Regions from separate parts of the Paenirhodobacter sp. CAU 1674 genome, predicted to be linked through region 1. Evidence: riboswitches for the same ligand, from Rfam matches in the RefSeq annotation. Region 1 holds a riboswitch; each other region holds the start of a gene.
The links. A riboswitch is a leader RNA that binds a small molecule or an ion and turns the genes downstream of it on or off. The one in region 1 is predicted to bind cobalamin.
Positions count from the first base shown of each region.

Region 2: linked by a shared signal. The riboswitch ahead of nrdH (glutaredoxin-like protein NrdH) and the one ahead of P2G62_RS13175 (TonB-dependent receptor) in region 1 are both predicted to bind cobalamin.
Region 3: linked by a shared signal. The riboswitch ahead of P2G62_RS10550 (energy-coupling factor ABC transporter permease) and the one ahead of P2G62_RS13175 (TonB-dependent receptor) in region 1 are both predicted to bind cobalamin.

Region 1 covers NZ_JARHUH010000008.1:176,240-185,807, reverse strand. Annotated here, with positions in the region: gene P2G62_RS13220 (hypothetical protein) at 1-135, opposite strand, end outside; gene P2G62_RS13215 (cytochrome c) at 132-578, opposite strand; gene P2G62_RS13210 (methylamine dehydrogenase light chain) at 575-1,105, opposite strand; gene P2G62_RS13205 (thioredoxin-like domain-containing protein) at 1,118-1,717, opposite strand; gene P2G62_RS13200 (MauE/DoxX family redox-associated membrane protein) at 1,714-2,277, opposite strand; gene P2G62_RS13195 (amine dehydrogenase large subunit) at 2,274-3,431, opposite strand; gene P2G62_RS13190 (helix-turn-helix domain-containing protein) at 3,719-4,645, shown strand; gene P2G62_RS13185 (hypothetical protein) at 4,654-5,535, opposite strand; gene P2G62_RS13180 (DUF1007 family protein) at 5,523-6,200, opposite strand; cobalamin riboswitch at 6,367-6,562, shown strand; gene P2G62_RS13175 (TonB-dependent receptor) at 6,716-8,635, shown strand; gene P2G62_RS13170 (ABC transporter substrate-binding protein) at 8,629-9,471, shown strand; gene P2G62_RS13165 (iron ABC transporter permease) at 9,468-9,568, shown strand, end outside.
Region 2 covers NZ_JARHUH010000011.1:53,274-62,841, reverse strand. Annotated here, with positions in the region: gene nrdE (class 1b ribonucleoside-diphosphate reductase subunit alpha) at 1-1,924, opposite strand, end outside; gene nrdI (class Ib ribonucleoside-diphosphate reductase assembly flavoprotein NrdI) at 1,921-2,337, opposite strand; gene nrdH (glutaredoxin-like protein NrdH) at 2,345-2,566, opposite strand; cobalamin riboswitch at 2,671-2,862, opposite strand; gene P2G62_RS15280 (TetR/AcrR family transcriptional regulator) at 2,996-3,637, opposite strand; gene P2G62_RS15275 (ABC transporter ATP-binding protein) at 3,908-4,735, shown strand; gene P2G62_RS15270 (branched-chain amino acid ABC transporter permease) at 4,732-5,616, shown strand; gene P2G62_RS15265 (branched-chain amino acid ABC transporter permease) at 5,616-6,659, shown strand; gene P2G62_RS15260 (ABC transporter substrate-binding protein) at 6,727-7,914, shown strand; gene P2G62_RS15255 (ABC transporter ATP-binding protein) at 7,918-8,742, shown strand; gene P2G62_RS15250 (AMP-binding protein) at 8,754-9,568, shown strand, end outside.
Region 3 covers NZ_JARHUH010000006.1:196,092-205,659, reverse strand. Annotated here, with positions in the region: gene P2G62_RS10580 (L-aspartate oxidase) at 1-419, shown strand, start outside; gene nadC (carboxylating nicotinate-nucleotide diphosphorylase) at 416-1,261, shown strand; gene P2G62_RS10570 (hypothetical protein) at 1,258-1,926, opposite strand; gene P2G62_RS10565 (GSCFA domain-containing protein) at 1,916-3,007, opposite strand; gene P2G62_RS10560 (hypothetical protein) at 3,185-4,732, shown strand; gene cobF (precorrin-6A synthase (deacetylating)) at 4,720-5,484, opposite strand; gene P2G62_RS10550 (energy-coupling factor ABC transporter permease) at 5,548-6,213, opposite strand; cobalamin riboswitch at 6,245-6,464, opposite strand; gene cobA (uroporphyrinogen-III C-methyltransferase) at 6,485-7,231, opposite strand; gene P2G62_RS10540 (cobyrinate a,c-diamide synthase) at 7,228-8,550, opposite strand; gene cobM (precorrin-4 C(11)-methyltransferase) at 8,547-9,335, opposite strand; gene P2G62_RS10530 (cobalamin biosynthesis protein) at 9,332-9,568, opposite strand, start outside.

The DNA of each region.
Region 1 (9,568 bases):
ACCATGGCAGCCGGTGCAGCGCAGGATGTAATTGGTCTGCGCGCTGCGCCCCCCGGCCTGCGCCGGGGCAATCGCCGCAATCAGCGCAGCCGCCACCAGCGCAAGGGTCGCCACGCTCGGCACACTCAGTTTCACGATCCACCTCCGCGCAGGGCCATCAGCTCCTTGTGGGTTTTCGGGGCCGCGCGGCTGGCGGCGATGTCGGCCGCGGTCACCCGCGCCTCCAGCCCAGCCAGATCGCCCAGCACATAATTCGCCGCGGCCGCCAGATCGGCGTCGCTCAGGTCGCTTTGCGGCGGCATCACCAACCCGTAATAGCCCACGCCCTGCGCCATCAGCGTGCCCGACAGGCCGGAAATCACCACGCCCGAAATGAAGGCGGGTGCCTGATCGCCCAGCTTGGCCCAAAGCGGCGGGTCGGCCAGCGGCGGCGCAAGGCCCGGTGTGCCGACACCTTCGGCCCCGTGACACGCGGCGCAGACATCGGCAAAAACACTCGCCCCGTCGGCGGCCAAAGCGGCCGCAGCGGGCAAAGCGAGGGCCAGAACGGCCCCCGCAACTGTCGCGCGCATCGTCATTCGGCGATCCCCACCAGCGCCGCCACGGTGCAGTGGTAGCCCTGGCTCGCGTTCGCCATGCACCAGTTGATGTCGTTGTGCAGACCCATGCGATAGCCGGGACGCTCGCCTTCATTGGCGTTGCAGAAGGGCGAGCTGTCGCATTCCGCACGTCCGCAGCAGTCATTGTAGGACACGAGGTAATCCTTGCCGTCCGAGGGGTTGTGGCAGGTGCCGACCCAGCTGACCTTGGACACTTCGGACCCGGGCGGGCATTGCGTCAGCGTGCCGCCGCAGCTGTTGCACAGGTTGCCGTCCAGCGCACAATAGCGCCAGTAATCGCAGGCGTATTCGTCGGTCGTCTGCGCGGCATAGGCGCGCCCGCCCGTGGCCCGGTCGAAGGGCAGCACCGGCAGAACCGCCGCCCCCACCAGCCCCAGACCCGCGCGGGCCAGAAAGCTGCGCCGCCCCGCCTTGTGCGCGACCGAGCGCACGCCCGCTTCGGTGGCGCGGTCCATCCAGTCGGTGATCTTGTCGAAAAGGTTCATCTGTCAGGCTCCTCAAGAGGTGATTGCCGGGCGGTCGAGCCAGGTCTGGATCGTGGCCACCCCCATGTCATGGGCGTTGAACAGGCTGTCGAGCTGTTCGCGCGAATTGATCAGCCCTTTCGAGCGGATCGTGCCGTCAGGCCCCAGCAGCACCGCGAAGGGCAGCCGCGAAACGCGATAGGCCAGCCCCAGCTCGGTCGAGTTGACGAAGGCGAAGGCGCCCAGATCGGCGGTGTCGATGAAGCGTTTCAGCTTGTCCTCATCGCCATCCGAGGCCAGCACCACATCGAGCCAGCCGCTTTCGCTGGTGCGGGCGGATTTCAGGATCGGCAGCAGTTTCTTGCACACCGGGCAGGTCGGCGAGAGGAAGAACAGCAGCGTCGCACGCCCCTCACGCGGGCCGATGCTGACCGGCGCGGTCTGGGTCAGCGATGCCAGTTCGAAGCGCGGCGATGCCTCGCCGATCTTCGGGCCGGAGTCGTTGACCAGCGCCCCCATCGGCGCGATGCGTTCGAACAGCACGCCGACCTGGCGGGCCAGCGCGAAAACGGCCACGGTCAGCGCGATCACCATCGCAAAGAGCACGGCCACGAGAAAAGTCAGCGCAGTCATTGGGTGTTTCCTTGTTCGCGCCGCAGCAGATAGGCGGCATTCGAGAGAATTTGCTCGGCCATGACATAGCCGGCGAAGGCGATCAGCGCGGCGGCGATGGCCGCCACGGCCTCGGTCCAGGCAAGCGCGCCGGGCACCATCGCGGCGCCCGCCAGCAAAACCGCCGCCAGCACCGCATTGCGGATCAGAAGCGCGGGTGTGATCGGTTGCACCGCCCCGCCGCAGCCGCATTCGACATAACGGCGGCCCCGGGCCACGTTGATGCCCATCGCCAGCGCGTAGCCCAGCAGGATCGCCGCGCCCAGCACCAGCCCCGGCAGACGGGCGCCGGGGATCAGCATGGCCGCGACCACGGCGATTTCAGCCGCCAGCAGCAGGGCCGAGGCCAGACGCACCAGCGCGGCGGGCAGCAGGTCGTAATCCTGCACGAAGCCGGTGAAGGCGGTGAAATCCCACGCCTTGTGCAGCGCCGCACGGGCGAACAGAAAGGCCGCGAAGGCCGCCGCCGAAGCCGAGGCCAGCGCCTCGACCGAAGCGGCCTGTGTCAGCGCGCCGCTCATTCCGTCACCGCGACATGCATCGCGAAGCCCACGACATCGACCTCGCCCGCCTTGGTCAGCGCATAATCCTCACCCACGGTGAATTTCAGCAGCTTGCCCTCTTCGGAGGTGCCAAACAGCAGCGGTTCTGCACCCGGGGTTACGGTGAACGACCCCATCCCCTCGGCTTCAGACCGGGCCAGCACCTTGCCCGCGACCGGATCGACCGCCCAGATTTCCTTGGAGGCGGTCTTCTGGCTGCCGTCCTTGGCATCGGGGTGCATCGAGATGAACAGCGCCCCCTTGCCCGCCGCCGCGGCCATCATGCCATAGCCGCCCGGTGCCCAGTTGCCCTCGACCCCGGCGACGATGTCGGTTTCCGACACTTTCTCGATCACGTCCCCCGCATCCGACAAACCGATCAGCTTGCCCTTGTAGGTGGCGAAATAAAGCGTCTCGCCCAGCCGCGCATCCTGCACGAAGATCGGGTCGGCATCGGCATCGAAGACCGGCGCGCTGACCGTCTTTTCGGCGCTGGCGCCGTCTTCGGACAGGGTATAGCTGGCGAATGTGCCATCCCCGCAGATCGTCGAGAATTTGGTGCCGCTCAGCGCCGGATAGATCCCCCAGCACCCGGGCGTCGGCAGTTCCTGCGTCACCGCCCCGCTGGCCAGATCGACCACCGTGATCGACGAGGCGGGCGTGGCGTTCTGCACCAGCATGAATTTCTGATCCGGGCTGAACCGCAGCAGCATCGCATAACCAAGCGCCATCGCGGCCTTGGGCGGCAAGATCACCTCGGGGCCGATGACGCCGGTCGTCACGTCATAAGAGGTCAGCGCCATCTCGTTGGCGCCATAGGTGATGCGCTTCATATAGGACGACACCGCATAGGCGGTCTTGCCATCCGGGGTGATCGCCATCAGCCCCATCGCGCCCACGGGCAGCTGTTCCTGCAGCTTGAGCGTTTCTTGGTTGAACACGGCGATCGAGCCCGCGCCGATCCATTGTTGTTCGGACACGAAGACATTGGCGCCCGGGTCGATGGCCGGTTTGGTGGTCACGACTTCAGGCACGAAATCCTCGGCAAGCGTGGCCGAGGCGAATGACAGGGCCAGCGGCAAGGCCAGCGCGGCGGGCCGCAGACAGCGGCGCAAGGTGGTCGGTTCGGACACGGTTTCACTCCATCCAGAAAGTCCCGCTTTCAGGCTAGAGGGGCGACACCGCAGGCCGCTATCCACGAGGGGGCAGAAATATCGCCTGTTTTTCAGTCAGTTGAAGAACCGCTCAAACGCGCCCCGAAACGGAAGGCGCGCAAATTTTCGGCACCTCACCCCGGCGGTGGCGAAAACGCGGGCAGGCCCCGGGGCGGGCGCGCCTTGCGCCATACGCGCCGCTTTACAGGCTATGGCCTCCGGGCGCCGCATGATCGCGCTCCGACTCGCAGCTCAGGCAAAAGACCATGCAGCCGATTCCCGCTCAGCGTTCCACCCAGCAATTCATCGACGGTTCCGAACAGGAACGCGGCCTGACCGGCTGGACCCAACGCTATGCGCAAACCGAACCCGGCCCCTATCGCGGCGCGATCGAACAGCTGACCCTGCCCGGGATCACCGTCAGCCGCGAACGGGTGGAGCGCGCGGTCGAGCAAAGCACCGCGCCGCCCGAGGGGCGGGTGATCTTCTGTCAGTCGCTGGTGCGCGCAGGCCCGTGGCGGTTCAACGCGCAAAGCTGCGCGCAGGGGCTGACCGGCTTCATCCGCGGCGGCGAGGAACATCTGGCCGTTCTGCCCGCCGGGGCCGAGGTGCTTATGGTCGAGGCCGATCAGACGCTTCTGGCCCGGGATCTGGACGAAAACCCGGCCCGGATGGTGTTGGAAGGCGCCTTTCTGGCACTGCCCGAGGCGCAGGAGGTCCGGCTGCTGGCGGAATGGTTCACACTGCTTCTGGCCACTTCGGGCGGGATCAGCGCGCTGACCCCGGATCTGGTGCTTTACAACCTTGGCAGGCTGTGGGGGCGGGCGCGGCGCGAGGCGGTCGCGCTGGGGTCCGGCACGCGCGGCGATTACCACATCTTCCGCCGCGCGCAGGCGCTGATGCAAGCCGGCGCGCTGGAAACGCCTTCGGTATCCGCGCTGGCGGCAGAACTGGGCGTGCCGGTGCCCGCGCTGCACCGGGCTTTCCTGCAGACGGCGGGCATCGGCCCGGTCGAATGGCTGCGCAGGCACCGCCTGGACGGCGCCCGCCGCGATCTGCGGCACGCCGACCCCGATACCCGCGTCACCGACGTTGCGATGAAATGGGGGTTCTTGCATCTGGGCCGGTTCTCGGCGGCTTATACCGCGCAATTCGGCGAGCCCCCCTCGGCTACGCTGCGCGCCGCCCGATAACCCCCGGCTCACAGATAAAGCGCGACGATCCCCAGCCCGACCGCGATCTGCGCAACATCGGCGGCGCGACGCAAACGCCGCCCCTGTGCCCCGCTCAGAACCTCGGTCCCGAGTTTCGCGCTGGCAAGCGCCACCGCCAGGGTGACAAGCGCCGTGCCCAATCCCATCGCCAGCACCGCCGCCGCACCCGCCAGCGGCGCGCCGATCAACACGGTCAGCAGCATCACGAACACCGCCCCGGTGCAGGGCCGCAACGCCACACCGGCAATCAGCATCAGCGCCTCTGGCAGGCCTGCGCGGGCCGCCGCCTCGGGCGCCGGGGCATGGGCATGCCCGCACCCGCACCCGTCGTCATGCGTATGCGCGACGGGCTGCGCAAGCGGCGCGGCGCCCCTGCCCCGGCGCAGCCCGAACGCCCCGCGCAGAACCAGGAAAAGCCCCAGTGCCACCAGCGCCCATTCGCCCGCCCGTGTCACCGGCCCCTCTGCCAGCCCCGTCAGCTGGCTGCGTCCCAGCCCGAACGCCCAGGCCCCGGCCAGCACCAGCCCGATTGCCACCGCCGCCTGCGCCAGGCTTGCCGCCAGCGTGATTACCGCAACCTTCAGCAGCCGCGCCCGCGCCGAGAACGCCCAGGCCCCCAGCACCACCTTGCCATGCCCCGGCCCCGCCGCATGCAGCACGCCATACAGAAACCCGAGCCAGATCAGCCCGGCCACTGCGCCCGGCTGATGCGCCTTGAGCGCGCGCACCCCTTCGGCCAGCGGCGCCTGAAACGCGCGCTGCGCCGCGACAAGCGCACCGCGCGCCTGCGCGAACAGCCCCAGATGCCAGGCCACGGCGGCAGCCAGCACCACCAGGGCCAGCACCGACAGCGCCACTACTTGCCGCATGTGATCCGTTCCTCATCGGCATACAGCCGGCCGACCGCGGGCAGACCGGCATCGGCGGGGGTGACCTCGGGGCTGAGTTCGGCAATCGCGGCGGCGAGTTCATCGGACACCGCGCCCGGATCCGCCTCGAACACCGCAGCATGGCAATCGCCGCGGCCTTCGAACCGGGGGGGCGCGACGACCGTGTAGGCGGTATAGAAATCCGGGTCGTACGGGCGGATCACCAGTTCGCGGCCCGTCAGATCCAACGGCGCCCGCAGCATCCGGGTATGCACCGAAACCGCGCGCCCGTCATGCCATTCAGCGGCCCAGTCGCTCGGCCCCTGCAAGGCCACCGGCTGCCCGGCGAGTTCGATCTCGATATCGCCGCCATAGTCCGCGGGCCAATCCGCATCCCAGGTCTGGAAGGCCGCCAGCTCATCACCCGCAACCCTGCCATCGCCGTTGTGATCGTATTTGCCGTCTTCAACCATCAGCAGCGTGAACATCTCGTCATAATCCCAGCGTGCCCGCAGCCCGACAAGCCGCCCGTCGGCATCGAACAGAAGGCTGTGGGTGACATCGACGAACAGATGCGGATGTGCGGCCACCGGCTGCGCGGTAAGAACCGCCAGCGCAAAACAGGCGAGCGTAAGGGAACGGGGCGAAAGGCGTGCCTGGGTCATGCCCCGATCTAGCGGCACCGCCCCCCGCCTGACAAGCGCCCGGCACCCGCCTCGCACCGAAGTTACTTCATAACATGCGCTGCCCCGCACGAAGATCTGCTCCCCTGCCGTCGACTGGCGCCGGACAGCCCGTGCGATGCGGGCTTGACTTCACGGAAAACTTGTCTTTCCTTGACCGCGTTCAAGTTCCGGCCATCCGGCCGGATTAAAAGGGAACACGGAACGGCTTCGGCCCAGACCGTGGCTGCCCCCGCAACTGTGAGCGGTGAGCAAGGCCAACGACGCCACTGGGGGTTCCCCGGGAAGGCAGGCCAAGCTTCGACCCGCGAGCCAGGAGACCTGCTTGGACGATCACCCTTTCCGGGCGCGGGGCGCGCCATGGGAGCGGCATGATCCGCAGAGGTGACACTGGTCGCTGTCTGCGGAGAACTCTTCGCAGGCGTCTTTTGGTCACGCGGGCTTTGCCCGTTGGATTTGCATTGCGGGCTTTCGGGCCCGCCAAGGGGATGGAAACCATGTGTTCTGCCCGCGCTTTGCGCTTTCTGCTGCTTTCCGCAGCCTGCTTCGTCACGCCTGCCGTCGGCCATTCGCAAGAGGCCACGACATCCGATGTCTTCATCTTGGATGAAATCCTTGTCTCTGGCGGCCTGACCGGCATCGCCAAGGACAATTTCACCCGCGCCTACAGCCAGATCACCCGAGAAGAGATCGCCCGGCGCGGCCTCAAGACCGTGGAAAGCGCCCTGCGGGCCCTGCCGGGGCTGTCGGTCGTATCCACCGGCGACAGCATGACCTCGGTCTTCATTCGGGGCGGGGAAAGCAATCACACGCTGGTGCTGATCGACGGGGTCGAGGTGAACACGACCACCAATGGCAGCTACAGCTTTTCGGGACTGTCAGCCGCCGACATCGACAGTATCGAGGTGCTGCGCGGACCGCAGGCCACGCTTTACGGCACCAGTGCGATGGCGGGGCTGATCGCGATCACCACGCAGAAGGCGGACAAGCCGGGCCTGTCTTATGGCGGCGGCGTCGAACTGGGCGGCCTGGACAGCCATATGCTCAACGCCTCTCTGCGGCAGGGGTTCGCGCGCGGGCAGCTGTCCTTTGCCGCCGAAAGCCGCCGCTCTGACGGCGAAGACGGATCGCGCACCGGCGGCGATACCGAGTTCAACAACATGGACACCGTGTCGCTGAACGGCGACCACGCGGTGACCGACAGCGTGACGATCGGCTTCAGCCTGCGCCATTTCACGCAATCCTACGGCTATGACGGCACCGACAGCGCCGCGACCCGCCCCGAGGATTACATCGTCGATTCCGGCGATACTGCGGATCGGGACGAAAGCTATGGCAGCCTCTGGGCCGAGGCCGAGGCGCTGGACGGGCGGTTGCTGAACCGGCTGGAGCTGTCCGCGATGGACCAGGACACCAGCTACGATTCCCCCAGTTGGGGCGTGTCGAACTATGGCTCCACCCGCCAGGCACTGAAATACACCGGCAGCTTCGCGCTCGACGGAACCGAGGCCCGGGGGGCGGCGCAAAAGCTGAACCTGCTGCTGGAAGCCGAACGCGAGACCTTCGATGTTGCGACGGCCTGGTCGACGGGCAAGGAAAGCCGCAACAGCCGCTCGGTCGCGCTGGAATATCAGGGGCGGTTCGACAACGGAATCGACCTGCAGGCGGGCGTGCGCCACGATGTCATCGACGTTTTCGAGGACCCGACCTCGTGGAACCTGTCGGCCGCCTGGCGCCAGCCCGGTTCGGCGCTGCGGCTGCGCGGTTCGGTCGGGCGGGCGACGGTCTATCCGACGATGTACGAGCAGTTCGGCTATACGCCCGGCCTGTTCACCGGCAACCCGGATCTGAAACCCGAACACAGCCTGAGCTATGAACTCGGGGCCGATCTGGATCTGCCGGAAGGACGCGGCACGCTCGGGGTAACCCTGTTCCAGAGCGATATCGAGGACATGATCGCCAGCACCGGCACCAGCGCGACCAACCTTGCCGGCACCAGCACGCGCAAGGGGGTGGAACTGAGCGCCACCTGGCAGGCCAACGACTGGCTGCATCTGGCCGGAAGTTACACCTATACCCATGGCCGCAGCCCCGGCGGAGAGCGTCTGGTGCGGCGTCCGGCACATGAATTCGGACTGCAGGCCAGCGCCGACATTCTGGACGGGCGCGCGAATGTAAGCGCCGATCTGCGCCATGTTGCGGGCAGTTACGATCAGGAATGGTTCGGGGCGGGATCGGGCACGATCAGCAAGCTGGCGCAGTTCACCACGGTCGATCTGGCCGCGCGCTATGACCTGACCGCGAATGTCGCGCTGACGGGCCGCATCGTGAACCTGTTCGATGCGGATTATTCCGAAGCCTGGGGCTATTACGGCCAAAGCCGCACCGCCTATCTGGGGCTGTCGGCCAAATGGTGATCCGGGGGCGTCTTGCCGCCCTCGCATTCGCGGGCAGCCTTGCGCTGCCCGCCTTTGCCGAGGCACCCGGCCGCGTGGTCTCGATCAACCTGTGCACCGATCAGCTGGCGATGATGCTGGCCGCGCCGGGGCAGCTTGTGTCGGTCACCTATCTGGCACAGGACCCGCGCGCCTCGGTGATGGCCGCGGAGGCACGGGCCTATCCGGTCAATCACGGCTTGGCCGAAGAGGTCTATCTGCTGAGGCCGGATCTGGTGCTGGCGGGCAGGTTCACCGCGCAGGCCACCGTCGCGATGCTGCAGCGGCTGGGCATCGCGGTGGTGATCTTCGACCCCGCCTATTCGCTGCAGGACGTGCGGCAGGGCATGCTCGACATGGGCCGCGCGTTGGGGCGCGAAGCCGAGGGGCAAGCGATGGCAGAGGCATTTTCGGCACGGCTGGCAGAGATTGCCGCGCCCGCTTCGGCGGTCACGGCGCCGCGCCCGACGGCGGCAACCTATGCGGCCAATGGCTATACCTCGGGCGATCGCAGCCTGTCGGGTGAAATCATCGAGGCCGCCGGGTTCGAACATCTGGCGGCCTCGATGGGCCTGCCGCAAGGCGGGGTGCTGCCGCTCGAGGCGCTGATCTTGGCCGACCCGGATCTGGTAATTTCGGGCCAGCCCTATCCCGGCGCCTCGCGCGCCGAAGAGGTGCTGTCGCACCCCGCCCTTCTGGCCCTGTCGGGCGAGCGGACCGCGATGCAGGACCGCGACTGGATCTGCGGCCTGCCGTCGGTGCTGGCGGCGATCAAGCGGCTGCGCGCCACGCGCGACGGCATCGGGGGCCAGGAATGACACAAGCACGTCTGCTCGGGGCCCTGGGCGCGCTGGTCGCGCTGCTGTTTCTGGCCGCGCTCGTCACCGGGCCGGCGCCGGTCGGCCCCGGTGAAAG
Region 2 (9,568 bases), on a different contig from region 1:
AGGCATCGCGGTAGAATTCCAGATTGTCGTTGCTCATATAGGGGGCCGGGTAATAGACGCGGCCGATCTTGCCCTCTTTCCTGATCTCGATCTTCGCGGTGATCGGATGGATCGACGAGGTGGCATTGTTGATATAGCTGATCGAGCCGGTGGGCGGCACCGCCTGCAGGTTGCGATTGTAAAGCCCGCCCGTCATCACCGCCTCGCGCAACGCTGCCCAATCGGCGCGCGTGGGCACGGTGATGCCGAAGCGCGCGAACAGCGCGCGCACGGTCTCGGTTTCCGGCAACCAGTCGCGGGTGGTGTATGTCTCGAAAAAACTGCCGTCGGCGTATTTCGAGGCCTCGAACCCCACGAAGCTGCGCCCCCGCTCGCGCGCCAGCGCATTCGAGGCGCGCAGGCAGTGGTAAAGCACGGTGGCGAAATAGATATTGGTGAAGTCGATGCCCTCGGCCGAACCGTAATGGATACGCTCGCGCGCCAGAAACCCGTGCAGGTTCATCTGCCCCAGCCCGATCGCATGGCTTTCGTCATTTCCCCGCCGGATCGACGGCACGGAATCGATCGCCGACATCTCGGAAACCGCATTGAGCGCGCGGATCGCGGTCTCGACCGTCGCGCCCAGATCGCCGCCATCCATCGCCCTGGCGATGTTGAGCGAACCGAGGTTGCACGAAATATCCGTTCCCAGATGGCGATAGCTCAGGTCATCGTTGAATTCGGACGCCTCGTTGACCTGCAGGATTTCCGAACACAGATTCGACATGGTGATCCGTCCTGCCACCGGGTTGGCACGGTTCACCGTATCCTCGAACATGATATAGGGATAACCGCTTTCGAACTGGATCTCGGCCAGCGTCTGGAAGAACCCGCGCGCGTTGATCTTCTTCTTGCGGATCTTGGGGTTGTCGACCATCTCGTGATAGCGCTCGGAGATCGAGATTTCCGAAAACGGCTTGCCATAGACCCGGGCGATATCATGGGGCGAGAACAGATACATGTCATCGTTTTTGCGGGCCAGTTCGAAGGTGATATCCGGGATCACCACGCCCAGGCTCAGCGTCTTGATGCGGATCTTTTCATCGGCGTTTTCGCGTTTGGTATCCAGAAAGCGCAGGATGTCGGGATGGTGCGCATTCAGATAGACCGCCCCTGCGCCTTGCCGCGCGCCCAGCTGGTTGGCGTAGGAAAAGCTGTCTTCCAGCAGTTTCATCACCGGGATCACGCCCGAGGACTGGTTCTCGATCCCCTTGATCGCCGCGCCATGTTCGCGAATGTTAGTCAGCATCAGCGCGACACCACCGCCGCGCTTGGACAGTTGCAGCGCCGAATTGATGCCCCGCCCGATCGATTCCATGTTGTCTTCCAGCCGCAGCAGGAAACATGAAATCAACTCGCCGCGCTGTGCCTTGCCCGCGTTCAGGAAGGTCGGCGTCGCCGGCTGGAACCGCCCGGCGATGATCTCGGCCATCAATGCCAGCGCCTGCGCCTCGTCGCCCCGCGCCAGCGTCAGCGCGACCATCACCACCCGATCCTCGAACCGTTCGAGATAGCGCTTCCCGTCGCGCGTCTTCAGCGTGTAGCTGGTGTAATACTTGAAGGCCCCTAGGAAGGTCGGAAAGCGGAATTTCGCCCCGAACGCCGCATCCCAGATCCGGGCAAGGAATGCCGGGCTGTATTGGGACAGAACCTGCGCTTCGTAATAGCCTTCCTCGACCAGATAACGCAGCTTTTCCTCCAGCGAATGGAAGAACACGGTGTTCTGGTTCACATGGCTCAGGAAATACTGCCGCGCGGCCATGCGGTCGGCCTCGAAGCGGATATGCCCCTGATCGTCGTAAAGGTTCAGCATCGCGTTCAGCGCGTGGTAATCCAGCCCCTGCCATTCGGCGGGCACCGCCGTCGCCGGGGCGGCATCGCTCAGATCGCGGTCGAGAATTGCGTCTTCCAAAACCTGTCCAGTCCTTCTGTGACCCGGGCGATGTCGGTGGGTGTTCCGGCCAGCTCGAAGCGGTAGAACACCGGCACCGCGCATTTGCGCGCGATGACATCCCCGGCGAGCGCGAAAAGCGCCCCGAAATTGCGATTGCCCGAGGCGATGACGCCGCGCAGATGGGCGCGTGTGTCCGGGTCGTTCAGGAACCGGATCACCTGGGGGTGGACCGCGCCGCGCCCCTGCCCGTCGGCATAGGTCGGCGTGATCAGAACGAAGGGCGCGCGGGGGGCGGGCATCGGCGCTGTGGGCGCGATCGGAATACGATCGGCCGTCAGCCCCAGCGTGCGCACGAAGCGCTCGGTGTTGCCCGAACGCGACGAGAAATAGACCAGCCCGCCCATAGCGGCCTCAGCTCAGCGCGCTGATCTTGTCCGGGCGGAACCCGGCCCAGTGGTCGTCACCCGCCATCACCACCGGAACCTGCCGGTAACCCAGTTCGGTCACCCGCGCCAGCGCCGCGGCATCCTCGGTCAGGTCGATCAGATCGAAGGCAAGCCCACGGGCGGCCAGCGCGCGGGTGGTGGCCGTGCATTGCACGCAAGCGGGTTTGGAATAGACGGTAATGCTCATCCGGGGTCTCCTGACCTGTGCTCATGGGCGAAAGGATCGGAGACGAGGCACGCCGCGGCACGACGGGCCACGGCAGATACGACATCCCCGGACCCTCCGTCCGGTTTCGTTTCTCATGTCCTGGCAGGTCTCCTGGCTCGCGGTTCGAACGCTCCGGCCCCCCTTCCCGACGCTGACGCGCCAGTGGATAACGGGCCTCAGCTCACCGCTCACAGTTGCGGGGGCAGCTCCGGTATCGCACCGGCTTCCCTTTTCACCCACGACGAGTCGCGGGCACCAAGACAACACGATATAGCAGGCGAATGTGCCGCCTTGTCAACATCTGGTTGGCGCATTCGGCAAACAAGCGGCGGGCATCGCCGCAGGCAGCGGCTGTCACCGCCCTGCGAACACTGCAGGGCTGCGTGGCGTGGGCCGTCAGGGTGCGGGTCACACGCCGCTCGACAGCCCCGCCATCAAGGTTGCCACCACCCCCGAGGTGACGGCGTCGCGGCTCAATTGGCCCGTAGGCTCGTACCAGCGCCCGATCCAGTTCAGCGCGCCGGTCAGGGTGAAGGTGACGATCCGCGCGTCGCCCGCGCGCAATGACCCGTCATCCATGCCCGCCTGCACCAGCCCGCGCATCACATCGTCGATATGGCGCTTGAGCTTGCGGAACTCCTTGCGGCTCGGTTCGGCCAAATCGGTATCGGCGGTGCGCGTCACGCATCGGCAGAAATCCTGCGTCATCGCAAAGGCATAGCCGGTCATCGCCGCCTCCAGCCGATCCCGCCCCAAGCGCTTGTCCTGCGGCAGGGCCGCGATCGCTTCCAGAATGATCTCCAGCCCCCGTTTGACGCAATCGAACAGGATCTCGTCCTTGTTCCGGGCGTAATGATAGATCGTGGGCTTGGTCACCCCCAGCCGGGCGGCCACATCGTCCAGCGAGGCCGCACGAAAGCCCTTCTCGTTGAAGGCGCTCACCGCCGCCGCCAGAACGGCCTCGCGCTTGACCTCGCGGTTGCGCCGGCGATCCCCCGGAACAGGCTCTGCCTGGTCGGGGCGCACGGCCTTGATCGGTGTCTTTGCCATTTTCCGTGTGCGCCTTCATTTCGCAAAAATTTCTGTTGAAACGTTTCTATACTCGTGAGTAAGTTTAGAGCAACAGAAACCCGAGACCGCCAGGGGGAGGAAACGAATGGCGCCGCGGGTCTGTGCATAAGGGAGCAGGGTTTTCCATTTTATATCATGTGGTTGCTGATTTAACGCCAACCACGAATCGGTTCGGTTGAACCTGGAAGACCCAACAAGGGAGGAAGGCCGTCATGGCGCAGAAATGCGAAATGGGGGGTGGGTTCAATCATGCCTGAGGCAAGGGGCGCCACCCTGGAAGTCGACAATGTCACGCTGGCCTTCGGCGGGCTGAAAGTGCTGCGCGGCGTGTCCTTTGCGGCACAGGCCGGGTCGGTCACCGCACTGATCGGACCGAACGGTGCGGGCAAGACATCCATGTTCAACTGCATCTCCGGGTTTTACCGCCCCTCTGCGGGCACCGTGCGTCTGGACGGGCAGGATATCAGCCGCGTCAAGGCCTCGTCGAGGGCCGCACTTGGCATGGCGCGCAGCTTTCAGAACATCGCCCTGTTCCGGGGCATGACCGTGCTCGACAATATCAAGCTCGGGCGGCATGCGCATCTGCGCACCAACCTGTTGCAGGGGCTGCTGCATCTGGGCCCGGCCGCGCGTGAAGAAGAGGCGCTGCGCGCCGAGATCGAGCGCAAGATCATCGACTTCCTGGAAATCGACCACATCCGCAACAAGCCGGTCGCGATGCTGTCCTACGGGTTGCAAAAACGCGTCGAACTGGCCCGCGCGCTGGCGATGCAGCCGCGCATCCTGCTCCTGGACGAGCCGGTGGCCGGGATGAACCGCGAAGAGACCGAAGACATGGCCCGTTTCATTCTGGACGTGAAGGACGAATGGGGCGTCACCATCCTGATGGTCGAACACGACATGGGGCTGGTGATGGATATTTCCGATCATGTCGCGGTGCTGAATTTCGGCGCCAAGATCGCCGAGGGCCGCCCCGAAGAGGTGCAAAACGACCCCCATGTCGCCGAAGCCTACCTGGGCAGCGGCGATCCGGCCGCGCTGATGCGCCGCCTGCACGCCGAGGAGAGTGCCGCATGAGCGACGATCTGCTGTTCTTTACCGAGGTCACGCTGGCGGGCCTGGGCTCTGGCGCGTTGCTGGCGCTGACCGCATTGTCCTTCGTGCTGATCTACAAGGCGACGCGGGTCATCAACTTGGCCGTGGGCGAAACGCTGATGCTGGGCGGCTATCTGTTCCTGGCTTTCGCGGCCGGAATGGGCCTGCCGGTCTGGGCTGCGCTGCCGCTGGCCATCGCGGGCGGCGGCGTTCTGGGCGCCATCGTCGAACGCGGGCTGATCCGGCCGATGCTGGGCAAAAGCCCGATTTCGGTCTTCATGGTCACGGTCGGGCTCGGCTCGGTCCTTGTCGGCCTGGTCGAGATGCTGTGGGGCACCGATCCGCGCACCCTGCCCGGCTTCATCGCCAATACCCCGGTGTTCATCGGCGAGGCCTATGTCTCGCGCAAGATCGTGGTCGCGTTCATCGCGGCGGCGCTGGTGATCGGCGTGTTTCTGGCACTGTTCCGGTTCTGGCGCGGGGGCGTTGCGCTGCGGGCCACCGCCTCGGATCAGGCTGCGGCCTATTCCTGCGGTATCAACGTGCCCGGCGTGTTCTCCATCGCCTGGATCATCGGCTGCGCCACCGCGGCGGGAACCGGCGTTCTGCTGGGCGCGATCGGAGGGATTTCGCCCTCGATGGGGATCTTCGGCCTGTCGGCACTGGTGGTGGTGATCGTGGGCGGGCTCGACTCGATCCTCGGCGCGCTGATCGGCGGGCTCGGGCTGGGGCTGATCCAGGCCTGGACCGGGTCTTACCTGGGCGGGGAATACCAGTCCGTCGTCACCTTCGGCCTGCTGATCGTGACCCTTGTCATCCGGCCCTACGGCCTGTTCGGAACCCATGAGATCGAGCGACTGTAATGATCATTGGAACTGCGAAAGAAACCTATCGCGCCGATGAGGCCCTGCTGACGACGCGCCCGCAACAGGTGTGGATGGCAGTCTTGCTGGCCGGGCTGGCGGTGCTGCCCTTCACCTTCAACGCCTACTGGACCTATCTGGCCTGTCTGGTGCTGATAAATGTAATCGCGGCGACCGGGCTGAACGTTCTGACCGGCTTCACCGGGCTTGTCAGCCTGGGGCATGCGGCCTTCATGGCGATCGGCGCCTATACGGTGGCCTGGCTCGAACGCGACATCGGCACGCCGCTCTTGCTCAACCTGTTGGCGGGCGGGTTGCTGGCGGCCGGGATCGGCGTGATCGTCGGCCTGCCGAGCCTGCGGGTCAAGGGGCTCTATCTGGCGATCGCCACGATTGCGGCCTCGTTCATCCTGCATTTCGTCTTCGTCGAATGGACCGCGGTCACCGGCGGCAGCGCGGGTATCAGCCTGCAACCGGGCACGGTCTTCGGGGTCGCGCTTGTGGACTATACCCAGCTTTACTGGCTGATCATGCCGATCTGCGTGCTGATGGTGACGGGGGCGGCCAACCTGTTTCGCAACCGCATCGGGCGCGCCTTCATCGCGATCCGCGACCGCGACATCTCGGCCGAGGTGCTGGGCATTCCGATCCTGCGCTACAAGCTGATGAGCTTTGCGCTGGCGTCGTTCTACGCCGGGGTCGCGGGGGGATTGTGGGCCTATTTCTTCCGCGTCGTCACGCCCGAAAGCTTCCCTCTGCTGACCTCGATCTTCCTTTTGGCGGCGGTGATCGTGGGCGGCATGGGCACGATCCTGGGCGGGGTGATCGGCGCGCTGTTCATGACGCTGGTGCCCGAACTGCTGCGCTTCGGCGTCGAATTGCTGGGCCCGGTCATCCCCAACGCCGGGCTGATCCTGTCGCCCGTGCGCACCATCGTCTTCGGCGCGCTGATCGTGGGCTTTCTGGTGTTCGAGCCGCAGGGCCTGACCGAGATCGTCCAACGCATCCGCCGCTTCTTCCGGCTCTGGCCATTCCGCACCTGAGCCATCCCCGCATTCCGGCCGCACCCGGCCGACAACGCATCCGTGTCGCATTCTGGGAGGAAAACGCATGACTACGGTTTCACGTCGAAATCTGCTGCAACTGATGGGCGCCACGGCGCTGTCTGCAGGCGTTCTGGGAGGAAGCGCCCTGCAGGTCCGCGCCGAGGCGGGCGAACTGGTCATCGGCGGTTCGCTGCCGCTGACCGGGGTCTTCGCCTTCGCCGGCATCGCCATCGAGCGCGGCATCCAGGACTACATCAAGATCGTCAACGACGCGGGCGGGATCGCCGGGCGTCGGGTGCGGCTGGCCTATGAGGATACCGGCTACAAGCCCGACACTTCGGTCGCGGTGTTCAACAAGCTGACCAGCCAGAACGATCTGAACCTCTATTACGGCGACTCGACCGCCTTCGCCAAGACCATCGCCCCCGAGTTGCAGCGCGGCGGCAAGATCCTGATGGGCGGCGCGTCCTTCGCCTCGGAACTCAACGACCCCGAGGCCTACCCGAACCTGTTCATGGCCGGCCCCGACTATTCCGAGATGATCTCGATCCTGATGGAATACATCGCCGCCGAGAAGCCCGGCGCCAAGGTGGTGCTGGTCAATTCCGACAGCGAGTTCGGCCGTGATCCGATTGAATCGTCGCGCAAGAAGGCCGCTGATCTGGGGCTGGAAATAACCGCCGAAATCATCACGCCGCCAACCGCCGTCGATGTGTCGACCGAGGTTCTGAAACTGCGCCGCGCGCGGCCCGACTTTGTGATCTTCCACGGCTACATTCTGGCCCCGCTGCCCGAATTCATGAGCCAGGCCAAGCAGATGGGCCTCGACACCAAATTCATGGGCACGTTCTGGAGCATGGACAGCTCGATCTGGGCGGATGTGGGCGAGACGGCCGACGGCTTCATGGGTGTGATGCCCTATCGCTATTACTACGACGACGAACCCGCGCCGATGCTCGACACGATCCGCCAGATGCGCCCCGAGTATCAGGCCACCGGCTATACCCAGGGCATGATCACCGCGATGGTCTTGCTGGAATCGGCCCGGCGGGTGATCGAGGCCGGGCAGGAAATGACCGCGCCCGCGCTGAAGGCCGCGATGAACACGATCACCGATTTCGACACCGGCGGGCTGATCGGCGTTCCGATCTCGATCCCCGGCAACTCGATCCCGGTCGGGCGGGTCTATCAATACAGCGCCGCCGAGCAGAAGATGCTGCCGGTGTCCGACTGGATCAAGGTCGGGGGCTGATCCATGGCGCAGGGCCAAGACGCATCCGACCCGATCCTTCAGGTCGAGAATATCGAAGTGATCTACAACAAGGCGGTGCAGGCCCTGCGCGGCCTGTCCCTGTCGGTCCCGAAAGGCAAGGTGGTGACGTTGCTCGGCTCCAACGGGGCGGGCAAATCCACCACGCTCAAGGCGATCTCGGGGCTTCTGGGGCTTGAGGACGGCGCCCTGAGCGCCGGGCGTATCCTGTTCGACGGACAGGATATTTCCCGGATGCGCCCGCACGATCTGGTGCGGGCGGGGCTGTTTCACATCATGGAGGGGCGGCGCATCTTCGAGGATCTGACGGTCGAGGAAAACCTGACCGCCGCCACCTTTGCGCTGTCGGGGCGCGGCGTCGCGCGCACGCCCTTCGATCTGGTCTATGACTATTTCCCCCGGCTGCACGAACGCCGCCACCAGCGCGCGGGCTACATGTCGGGGGGCGAACAGCAGATGCTGGCCATCGGCCGCGCGCTGATCGCCCAGCCCAAGCTGATCCTGCTCGACGAGCCTTCGCTCGGGCTGTCGCCACTGCTGGTGGAAGAGATCTTCACCATCATCGGGCGGATCAACCGCCAGACCGGCGTGTCGATGCTGCTGGTCGAACAGAACGCCAATGTCGCCATGGCCATCGCGCATTACGGCTACATCATGGAAACCGGGAAGATCCAGCTCGACGGGCCGACCGAAAAGCTGATGCACGACCAGGACGTGCGCGAATTCTACCTCGGCCATGGTGGCCACGGCGGCGAAAAATCCTATCGCAACATCAAGCATTACAAGCGCCGCAAGCGCTGGCTGTCCTGAGAGAGACCGCAATGACGCCAAATACCCTGCCCGAACTGACCCTGCCGCAAATGCTGGCGCAGAATGCCGAACGTCTGGGGGCGCGCACGGCGATCCGGCAAAAGGATTACGGGATCTGGAACCCGACCAGCTGGCGCAGCTATTTCGAACGCTCGGCCGATCTGGCGCACGGGCTGCGTGCGCTCGGGGTCGGGCGTGGCGGCCATGTCGCGGTGCTGTCGGAAAACCGCATCGAATGGGTGCTGGCGCAGATGGGCGCGGGCCTGTGCGGCGCGGTCACCGTCGGCGTCTATGCAACCTCGCCCGCCAATGAGGTTGGCTATGTGCTGGAACATTCCGGCGCCGAGGTGGTGATCTGCGAGGATCAGGAGCAGGTCGACAAGGTCATCGAGGTGCGCGACAGCCTGCCCGCGCTGCACCGCATCGTGGTGATCGAACCCAAGGGGATGCGCAGCTATCCCGCCGATCTGGTCATCTCGTTCGCGCAGCTTGAATCCGACGGTGCGGCCGATCGGGCCCGCGCGCCGGGTCTGGTGCCCGAGACACTGGCACAGCAGCGGCTCGATGACATCGCGCTGATGATCTACACCTCGGGGTCGACGGGCAAACCAAAGGGCGCGATGCTGTCCTATCGCAACCTGCGCGCGCAGGCCTTCGCGGTGCAGCAGACCTTGGGGCTGAGCGCGCGCGACACCCATCTGTCCTATCTGCCGTTGTGCCATGTGGCCGAACAGATGCTGACCACGATGACCCCCATCTATGCGGGCTCCAGGGTGGATTTCGGCGAAAGCCTGCGCACCGTGCATGAAGACCTGCGCGAGGTCGC
Region 3 (9,568 bases), on a different contig from region 1:
AAGCGCTGGTCTTTGCGCGGATCTGTGCGCTGGGAATTGATGCGCAGCTTGGTGCGCCAGCCGATGCGCCCGAAATCGAATTCGACTTCCCCGAGGGCGCCGAAGGGATTGACGAAAGTGCCGTCGCGCAGCTTCGGGCCGCGATGACGGATGGCGTGGGCGTTGTGCGCAATGCCGAGGGGCTGAAACGGGCCCTGCGGACGATCGCCCGGATCGAGGCGGCCCATCCCGCCCAAGCCATGCTGAACATGACCGCGACGGCCACGCTGATCGCCGCAGCGGCCCTGGCCCGCGAAGAAAGCCGCGGCGGGCATTTCCGATCCGATTTTCCGAAATCTGACCCGGCCATGGCCCAACGAACCCACATGACCCTTGCCGATGCGCTGGCCATCCGTGCCCGCGTTCTGGAGGAACAATGACCGCGACGCTTCCCGATTTCATCCTTGAGCCCCTCGTGCGCACCGCTCTGACCGAGGATCTGTCGCCGATGGGCGACGTGACCACCCGTGCCGTGATTGCGCCGGGAACCCGTTACACCGCGCGGCTGAATGCGCGCGAACAGGGTGTTGTCTCGGGGATGCAGATTGCGGCGATCGCGTTTCGGCTGGTCGATCCGGCGCTGAAAATCGAAACGCTGGTCGCCGATGGCCAGCCCTGCGCCCCGGGCCAGACCCTGATGGTGATCGAGGGCGAGGCCGCCTCGATCCTGATGGGCGAACGCGTGGCCTTGAATTTCGCCGGGCGCCTGACCGGAATCGCCACCCTGACCGCGGCTTTCGTGGCCCAGACCAAGGGCACGAAGACCCGCATCACCTGCACCCGCAAGACCACCCCGGGCCTGCGCGTCGTCGAAAAACTGGCCGTGGCGCATGGCGGCGGCTCGAACCACCGGTTCGGCCTGTCGGATGCGATCCTGATCAAGGACAATCACGTCGCCGCGGCGGGCGGCATTCGCGCCGTGCTGGAGGCGGCGAAGGCCGTACGCAGCCACATGATGCGGATCGAGCTGGAGGTGGACAGCCTGAGCCAGCTGCAAGAGGCGCTGGCGGTGGGTGGCGCGGATGTCATCCTGCTTGACAATATGGACACGCCGACCCTGCGGGCGGCGGTCGAGCTGACGGCCGGGCGCGTCGTGCTCGAAGCGTCGGGAAACATGAAACTCGACCGTATCGCGGAGGTGGCCGCAACCGGCGTCGATTACATCTCTTCGGGGGCGCTGACCCACTCGGCCCGGACGCTGGATCTGGGCCTGGATTTCTAGGCCGCGAGCAGCCCGCGCTCTGCCATCGCCTGCAAGATCATCGCGCCGCATTCTGCGGTCGCATGCACCCCGTCCGGCATCAGCAATTCCGCAGGCAGCGTGCCGCCTTTGGGAAGCAGATCGTCCTTCGGGTCGTAGACGGTGACGCCAGCCGCCTGCAATTGCCGCGTCACGATCCCGCGGATCGCATCGTAATTCGGGCGGTCGAAGGCGGGCGGCGGCGCCACGATCACCAGTTTCGCATTGCGCGCCAGGCGCCGGGCCGTGCGGATGTGGCGTGCGCGATAAAGCGCGACGTAATCCTCGGCGAACCGGGTCGAGGCGATCAACCCGCTGTCCATCGGTTTGCCCGGCTCGAATACGCGGTGATTGTTCCAGCCGAAGGGCGGCACCAGTCGGCCCAGATGGAACCCCAGCGTCGAAATCACTGGAATCCCCATCCCGAACACATCCGTGACCCCCAGTTTTTCGCGCAGCGCGCGCATCTGCTGCACACCCGCACGCACACCGCGCGGTTCGAACCCGTGGGTGCCGTAGCTGAACTTCAGATCGTGCCATTGCGACCCGGAAAAATGCAGCGCCTCGGCCCGGATGCCCAGCAGATCGGCGCCTTCTTTCAGCGCGATCGAATGGCTGTCACCCAATATCAACAGCTCAGGCGTCATTGAATTTCTCCAGGATCATTTCTTCGCAAACCAGATCCTCGCGCGCCATTTCTGCCTCGCTTTCGGATTCGGTTGCGGAGGTTCGGTCAGGCCTGTGTGCGGGTGCCGACAGGTCCAACCCTGCAAAGAAATGCCGCATCACCAGATCCACGCCATCCTGCGCGATGCCCCGCATGTTCGGCTCGAAAAATGCCGCGCGGGTGGGCGGCGCCGCGATGATTTCGTAGGACGGGAAGTAATCCACAGCGTCATGGCTGCGTGCCATGTCGCCCGCCACCGCCCGCAGCACCGATTTCGAATATTGTGTGGCGACCAGAACATGTTCCCCCGAGGCGGTCGCCACCAGCGGCACGGGCGACACGGTCAGCAACACCCGCAGATTGGGGTTCATGCGCCACATGATCTCTAGCGCCAGATCCAGATCGCGCATGATTTCGGGATAGGTATAGTTGCGGAAGGCGTGCACCTCGGGGTCGAAGGTGCCGACCCCGGTGCCCGGGCAGATCGAATAGCTGTGGCCGCTGCGGGTATTCACCCAGCCTTCGGTCAAACCCAGCGTGAAGACGAAGACATCCGCCTCGGTGATACAGCGCGCAAAGGCCCGCGCGGTGGAAAGCAGCGAGGCCTGCGCCTCTTCCACGCTTTCAAATCCCTGCGGCTCGATCTTGGGGCGCAGCATGTCATGCATCCGGCCATCGCCGTCGGTCCATAGCTCGACACTCTCCGCCCCGCGCTCGCCCGACGCCAGCCGCGCCCAGATCAACAGTTGCGCAGCGGTGTAGATGTTACCGGTGCGCGCCGAAAACACCCCGTAATTGTAACGCTTGGCCAGATCGGGTGGCGTGCGCCCGGGCGCGGGCTCGGCATTCAGCCAGTTCATCTTGCGGGTCATCAGCGCCCGGCTGATATGCTGGGCGAAACACGACCCGAAGGTGGCGAACACCGCGTCTTTCGGCAGGGTCCACGCGGATTTCCACAGATCGGAGAACCCGAACACCCCCGGCTCTGCCACCGCACTGCGCCAGAACCCGCGGGCAGGTATGTGGCGATAGGGGTTGTCGTTCTTACGCTCGTCGCTCATCGTCCCCTCATTTCCGCAGGGAAATGTCGGCCATCACATTCTTCCCGCCTTTGCGGCAGGATTACACCCTGCCAGAAGGCTGACAACCTGATTTGAACGTTGTGGGTTGAAAAACAATCACATAACTTTCGGCCAAGTATTTTTGTGCCGCAACGATAACCCGATCGGATTCATCGCATGTTACATGGTCAAACCGCCGCCGAGAAAATCTGCGCGGAGGAAGGGCGCCCCTTCGAAAGCCTGTTTCGCTATCAGTTTGTTCTGACCGAAAATCCGGCGCTTGGCGTGCCCGGTTTTCAACGCAAGCCGGTGACCGATACCTGGGCGCTGTTGCACGGGCCCGCGCTGCCGGTCACGCCGGTGATCGACGCGGCTGGCCTGCCCAGCGGCTATGTTCTGGGTGGCGCGCTGCACCCTGAAGGCGGGCTGATCGACACGGTTTTGCCCCTGCCCGCCAGCCGCAGCGACAAGGGGTTTTTCGACGCCTGCGAGCCGTTGATCGAAGGGCTGGCCGGGCGCTATGCGGTCATCCTTGCCGGGGATGCCGGGGTGCGTATCTATGTCGATCCGGTTTCGGCGCTCGGTGTGGTCTTCGATCCGAAAACCCGCGCCATTGCCTCCAGCGTTCTGCTGGCGCTGGACCGTGCGCGCGAACCGAACCCGGCCTTCGATGAAGAGCTGATCCTGGCAGGCAAGGGCAATTACACGCTGACCCATACCTCGGATGCGCAGGTCAAACGGCTGCTGCCGAACCACTATCTGAACCTGACCGATTTCACGGTGACCCGGCACTGGCCGAAACCCGATGCGGTGTTCGACATTCCGCTGGAACAAGCCCCCGGCGCACTGGAAGAGATCCGCGACCGGCTGGCGCGCACCATCGGCACGATTGCTGCCGCCCGGCCCACCGTGATGCCGATTTCCGCAGGGCGGGATTCGCGCAATCTGGTGGCCTGCGCGCGCGATCATCTGGACAAGATCGGCGAATTCTTCGCCTTCGCGCACAGCTACAACAGCCGGATCGACAGCGCCGTGGGCTCGCTCGTGGCCGAACGGATGAACCTGCCCTATCGCATCTACGATACCGACGATTACCCGCGCGGCGCCCTGCCCGGCCGGTTCCGGCAGCGTCAGATCACCCGCGACTGGATGATTGCGAACGGCTTTACCGGTGCCCCCCCGAACGAGGTTCTGCTGGGCCTGAATACCAAACAACCCGGGCATCAATGGCATATCCGCGGCAATGTGATGGACCTTCTGCAGGCCAGCAGCTGGAGGAATGGTGCGCGCAACCCGGCGGTGCATGACCCGCGTCACGGGATCAAGCGGCTGCTGATCACCGAGGGCGACAATTATACCGAAGAACTGGCCGACCGGTGGATGCCCGAATATCTGGAATGGTACGAAAGCCTGGGTCCGCTGAAATCGCAGCCCTATGACATGATCTGGAACGAGCTTTACCTGGCCTCGTCGCAGGGCGGCAAATTCTGGGGCTATACGCATCAGTTCTATATCTCGCCCTTCAACGACCGCTATCTGATCGACCGGGCGATTTCGCTGCCGCTGCGCTATCGGATCAGCGACAAGGCGAATGACGACCTGCTGGCTATGGCCGCGCCGGAACTGAGCAATATTCCCTTCCTGCGCCGCTATCAGGCCAAGGCGGCCCGGCGCGGCGGGAACTGGTATGGCAAGACGATGGTGCGCGCCGGTCAGGCGGCCTGAGGCGCCCGGCGCAGCAGGTAGATATCCATGATCCAGCCATGTTCGGCCCGTGCCTGGGCGCGGGTCGTGCAGATGTCGGCTGCGACGTCACTCAGCGGCCCCGCGCGCAGGATCTGCTCGGCCATGCCGACATAGGCGCCCCACCAGATCTGCACGCCCTCGGTGGCCAGCGTGGTGAAGGAACACTCGCCATCCAGCATCACCACCAACGTATCTACGGCCTCGGGCCAGCCATTTTCACGCAATTGCCGCCCCGTGGTAATCAGAACAGGCGCGCCGATGTCGTTTAGCGGGATCGCATGCGCGGCACAGAGTGCCTGAATCGCGGTGATTCCGGGGATGACCCGCGTCTGCACCGCCATCCGCCGGCGCAGCCGTTCGGCAATCCGCAGCGTGCTGTCGTAAAGCGACGGATCGCCCCAGACCAGCAGCGCCACGCGGCCGCTTGCGCCCAGGGCTGCGCGGATCTGCGCCTCCCAGGCATCGGTGATTGCGTCGTGCCAGTCATCGACCCCGGCGTGATAGCTGGGCCGCGCGGCATCGCGCTTGGGCAGGTCGAATTCCACGATCCGCGTGGCCGGGTTGGTGATGTGCTGCGCACAGATCGCCCGCCGCAGCCCCGCCAGATCGGATTTGTCGCCGCCCTTGAACGGAATCAGGATCAGATCGGCGGCATTCATCGCCTGCGCGGCCTGCACCGTCAGATGGTCGGGATTGCCGGTGCCGATGCCGATCAGGGTAAGCTCGATCATGTCCTGTCCTTTGAAAAAAGGGGGCCTTGCGACCCCCTTGCGTTTCTTTGCGATGCGTCTGGCTCAGGCAAACAGACGCGGGGTGACCAGCACCGAGCCTTGCAGCCCGCGGATGCGCTTGGCCACCGCCAGAACCGCCAGATCGACCAGCGGCTCGATCAGGATGACGCTCATGTAAGCCACGCCGAAGGTCGCGATCGAGGAAGCCGCGGCAAAGCCCTGACCATACAAGGCCCAGAACGCCACCCAGGCGACGATCCCGCCCTGATAGGCCGTCGACAGCGCCAGCGCCTGACCATAGCGCAGGTCGACATAGGCCGTGCCCGGCGCGATCAGCCGCTTCGCCAGAACCTGCAGCCCGAACAGCGGCACCAGCAGCGTGGTCACGTTCATCCCGTATTGCGGCAGGTCGAAGGGCGCAAAGAACACGCCCTGGATCAGCAGACCCAGCGCCAGCCCGATCGCGGCGGGCGCGGCCCCCAGGATCAGGAACAGCGTCGAGCCAAGGATCAGGTGAACCTCGGACACGCCCACCGGCATGTGCGGCAGCACTTCGAAAAAGGTGAAAACGGCCGCTGCGGCAATGGCCGAACGCGCGACCAGCGACCCCACGCCTTGCGCGCGGATCGCTCCATAAGCGGTTTTCAGGGTATAGGTGCCAGCCGCCGCGGCGGTGGCATAGCTCAGCGCAATTTTGGTGCCGTCGACGAGGCCCGGTTCGATATGCATATCAATCTCCTGTGCCGTCACACCCGACGGCGGTTGGGTTATGTCAGATGGCCGGTCTCCTGGCTCGCGGGTCGAAGCGCAGCTTCTGCCTTCCCGGGGGATGCCCCAGTGGCGTGGTCGAAGTGCGCTCACCGCATACAGTCGCGGGGGCGGCTGGGGCTTCGGGCGCCGCAATTTGGTCCGCCCCTCCCCATTCCCGATGAAGCCCTGCGCTTTGCGCGTTGATGGGCACCATACAGAGGTTCAGATAAACGCCATGGCGGCGCTAGGGTCAAGCATCATCCGCGGCATCGGGGGCCTCAAAACCGGCCAAGGGCCCATACAGGATCAGGGCTGGCTGCTCTGACCGGCTTTGCGCAAGATCCGCGGCCAGGGCGGCGATCGTGCTGGAACAGAGCCGTTGTGCCGGATGCCCGACCGCCTCGGCCAGCAGTGCGGGTGTGTCGGGCGACAGCCCCTGCCCGATCAGCCCCGCAACCAGCCGCGGGAAAGTGCGCTTGCCCATGAACACGACCGTCGTTGCGCCGGGATCGGCCAGCGCGGGCCAGTTGAGCCCTTCGGGCAGATCGCCGGTCACATCGGCACCGGTGATGAACTGCACCCGCCGCGCCGTCAGCCGCCGGGTCAGCGGCAGCCCCGCCGCGGCCGCCGCCGCGCAGGCCGAGGGCACGCCGGGGATGATCTCATGCGCGATCCGGGCTTCGGCAAGGGCGGTCAGCTCCTCTTCCAGGCGGCCGAAAATCCCGCAATCGCCTGACTTCAGCCGCACAACCCGCAGCCCGCGCTGCGCATGTTCGACCAGCAACTGGTTGACATGGTCCTGCTTGGCCGAGGGTTTGCCCGCGCGTTTGCCCACCGCAATCAGTTCGGCCCCGGGCCGCGCATGGCCCAGAACCGGCCCCGAGGCCAGGTCGTCGAACAAGACCACATCGGCGCGCGCCAGCCGGTCGGCAGCCTTCAGCGTCAAAAGCTCGGGGTCGCCGGGCCCCGAAGAAACGAAAGATACAAAACCGCTCATGCGCTTGCCTTTGCAATCATGTGGAAAAAGGTGCCGCTGACCCGGCCGCCACCGGGCAGGCTTCGGGTCGATCCGGTTTCGGGGACCGGCGCGCCAGTGGCATCCAGAACCTCGGCCAGGGGGGCATCGGGCTGCGACAGGATCGTGGCATAGTGGAATTCATGCCCGCGCAACCGGGTGCTGGCCGCGATCCCGGGCATCGGTGTTGCCAGTGTCGCCAGCCGATAGCCCAGATGCATCCGCCGTTTCGCAAAAGATGTTTCCAACCCCAGAAGCCCCGCCATTTCGTGCCGTGTGCCATCTGCCGCGATCAGCCCTGTGCCCAGTGCCATATAGCCACCGCATTCGCCATGCACCGGACGCGTTTGCGCGAAATCCCGCAACCCTGCACGAAAATTCTGCGTGCAGCCAAGCCGCCCTGCGTGCAGTTCCGGGTAGCCACCGGGCAGCCAGCAGGCATCTGCCGAAGGGTCGGGCGCCTCGTCTGCCAAAGGTGAAAACGGCAGGATCGTCGCGCCTTGTGCCCGCCATTCGGTAATCAGATGCGGGTAGACGAAGGAAAACGCCGCATCGCGCGCCAGTGCAATGCGCTGACCCGGTGGCGGCAAAACAGGCGGAACAGAGACTGTTTCAGGCCCGCCCGAAGCCGCCGCGGCAATTAAGGCATCCAGATCGCAATGCGCGGTAACGAACGCGCCAGCCTGTTCCAAAATCGACTGCAGCCGTGGCAGCTCTTCGGCCTGCACAAGACCCAGGTGCCGCTCGGGCAGCGCGATTTCGGTCTTGCGCGGCAGTGACCCGAAAACCGTAATCCCCGCACGGGCCATCCCGTCACGCACCAGCGCGTCATGGCGCGGTGAGGCGACCTTGTTCAGCACGACCCCCGCCACCGTCACCCCCGGGCACATCGTGGCGAAGCCATGCGCCACTGCGGCGGCGGATTGCGCCTGCCCCGATACGTCAAGCACCAACACCACGGGCCAGCCCATCAGCGCGGCAATATCCGCGCTGGCGCCGATCCCTGCTTCGCCCGGACGGGCCACGCCATCGAACAACCCCATCGAGCCTTCGGCCACGACCAGATCCGCCTGGGTCTGCGCCAGCGCGGCGATCTGTTCTGCGGTCATCGCCCAGGCGTCGAGGTTGACCGAAGCACGCCCCGCCGCCGCTGTGTGAAACGCCGGGTCGATGTAATCGGGCCCGCTCTTGAACGGCTGCACCTGCATCCCGCGCACCCGCAGCGCCGCCAGCAGGCCAAGCGTCAGCGTGGTCTTGCCGGTCCCGGATGCGGGGGCCGAAATGATCAGGCCGGGCGTCATTCGGGGGCCGTGTCGGGGAAGCGCGGGGCGGTGCCCACGGGGCGATAACGGCGGTCGTAATCGCCTGCATAAAGCCGGCTTTCATCGAAATCCTCGGCCCCGAGCGTATGCCCCACAAGGATCAGCGCGGTGCGCTCCATTTCCGCGCCAATCGCGGTTTGCAGCGTGCCGAGGCTCGCGCGAACCACCCGTTGATCGGGCCAGCTGGCCCGCCACACCACCGCCACCGGGCAATCGGCGCCATAATGCGGGGTCAGCTCGGCCACCACCTTGTCCAGCACATGGATCGACAGGTGAATCGCCAGAACCGCTCCGGTGCGGGCAAAATTTTCCAGGGCTTCGGTCTCGGGCATCGCACTGGCCCGCCCGGAGGTGCGGGTCAGCACCACCGATTGCGCGGCGCCGGGCAGGGTCAGTTCGGCCCCCAGCGCGGCGGCGGCGGCGGCAAAAGACGGCACGCCGGGCGTCACGTCATAGGGAATCCCCAGCGCGCGCAGCCGCCGCAACTGTTCCCCCATCGCCGACCAGATCGACAGATCGCCGGAATGCAGCCGCGCCACATCCTGCCCCGCGGCATGCGCGGCAGCAATTTCCTCGATGATCCGATCCAGGCTCAGCGGCGCGGTATTCACGATGCGCGCCCCGGGCGGGCAATGCGCCAGCAGCGCCGCGGGCACCAGGCTGCCCGCATAGAGGCAAACCGGGCAAGCCGCGATCAGGTCACGGCCGCGCAGGGTAATCAGGTCGGCCGCGCCGGGCCCCGCTCCGATAAAATGCACCGTCATTCTGCGGCTCCTTTCGTGATTTCGTCTGCACTGACAGCGATGGCCGCGGTTGCCAGCCCATCGGGCGATGTCACGCGGGGCACCAATATCCGTGCGCCCGGCCCCGCTGCGGCAAGGGCGGCGGCTTCAGCCAGCGACCCGGTTCCATAGTGCTGCACGATGCGCGGGGATTGCGTCGGCGTGACCACGTCACACACATCAACCGAATGCAGAAACAGACCCTGTTCCCGCGC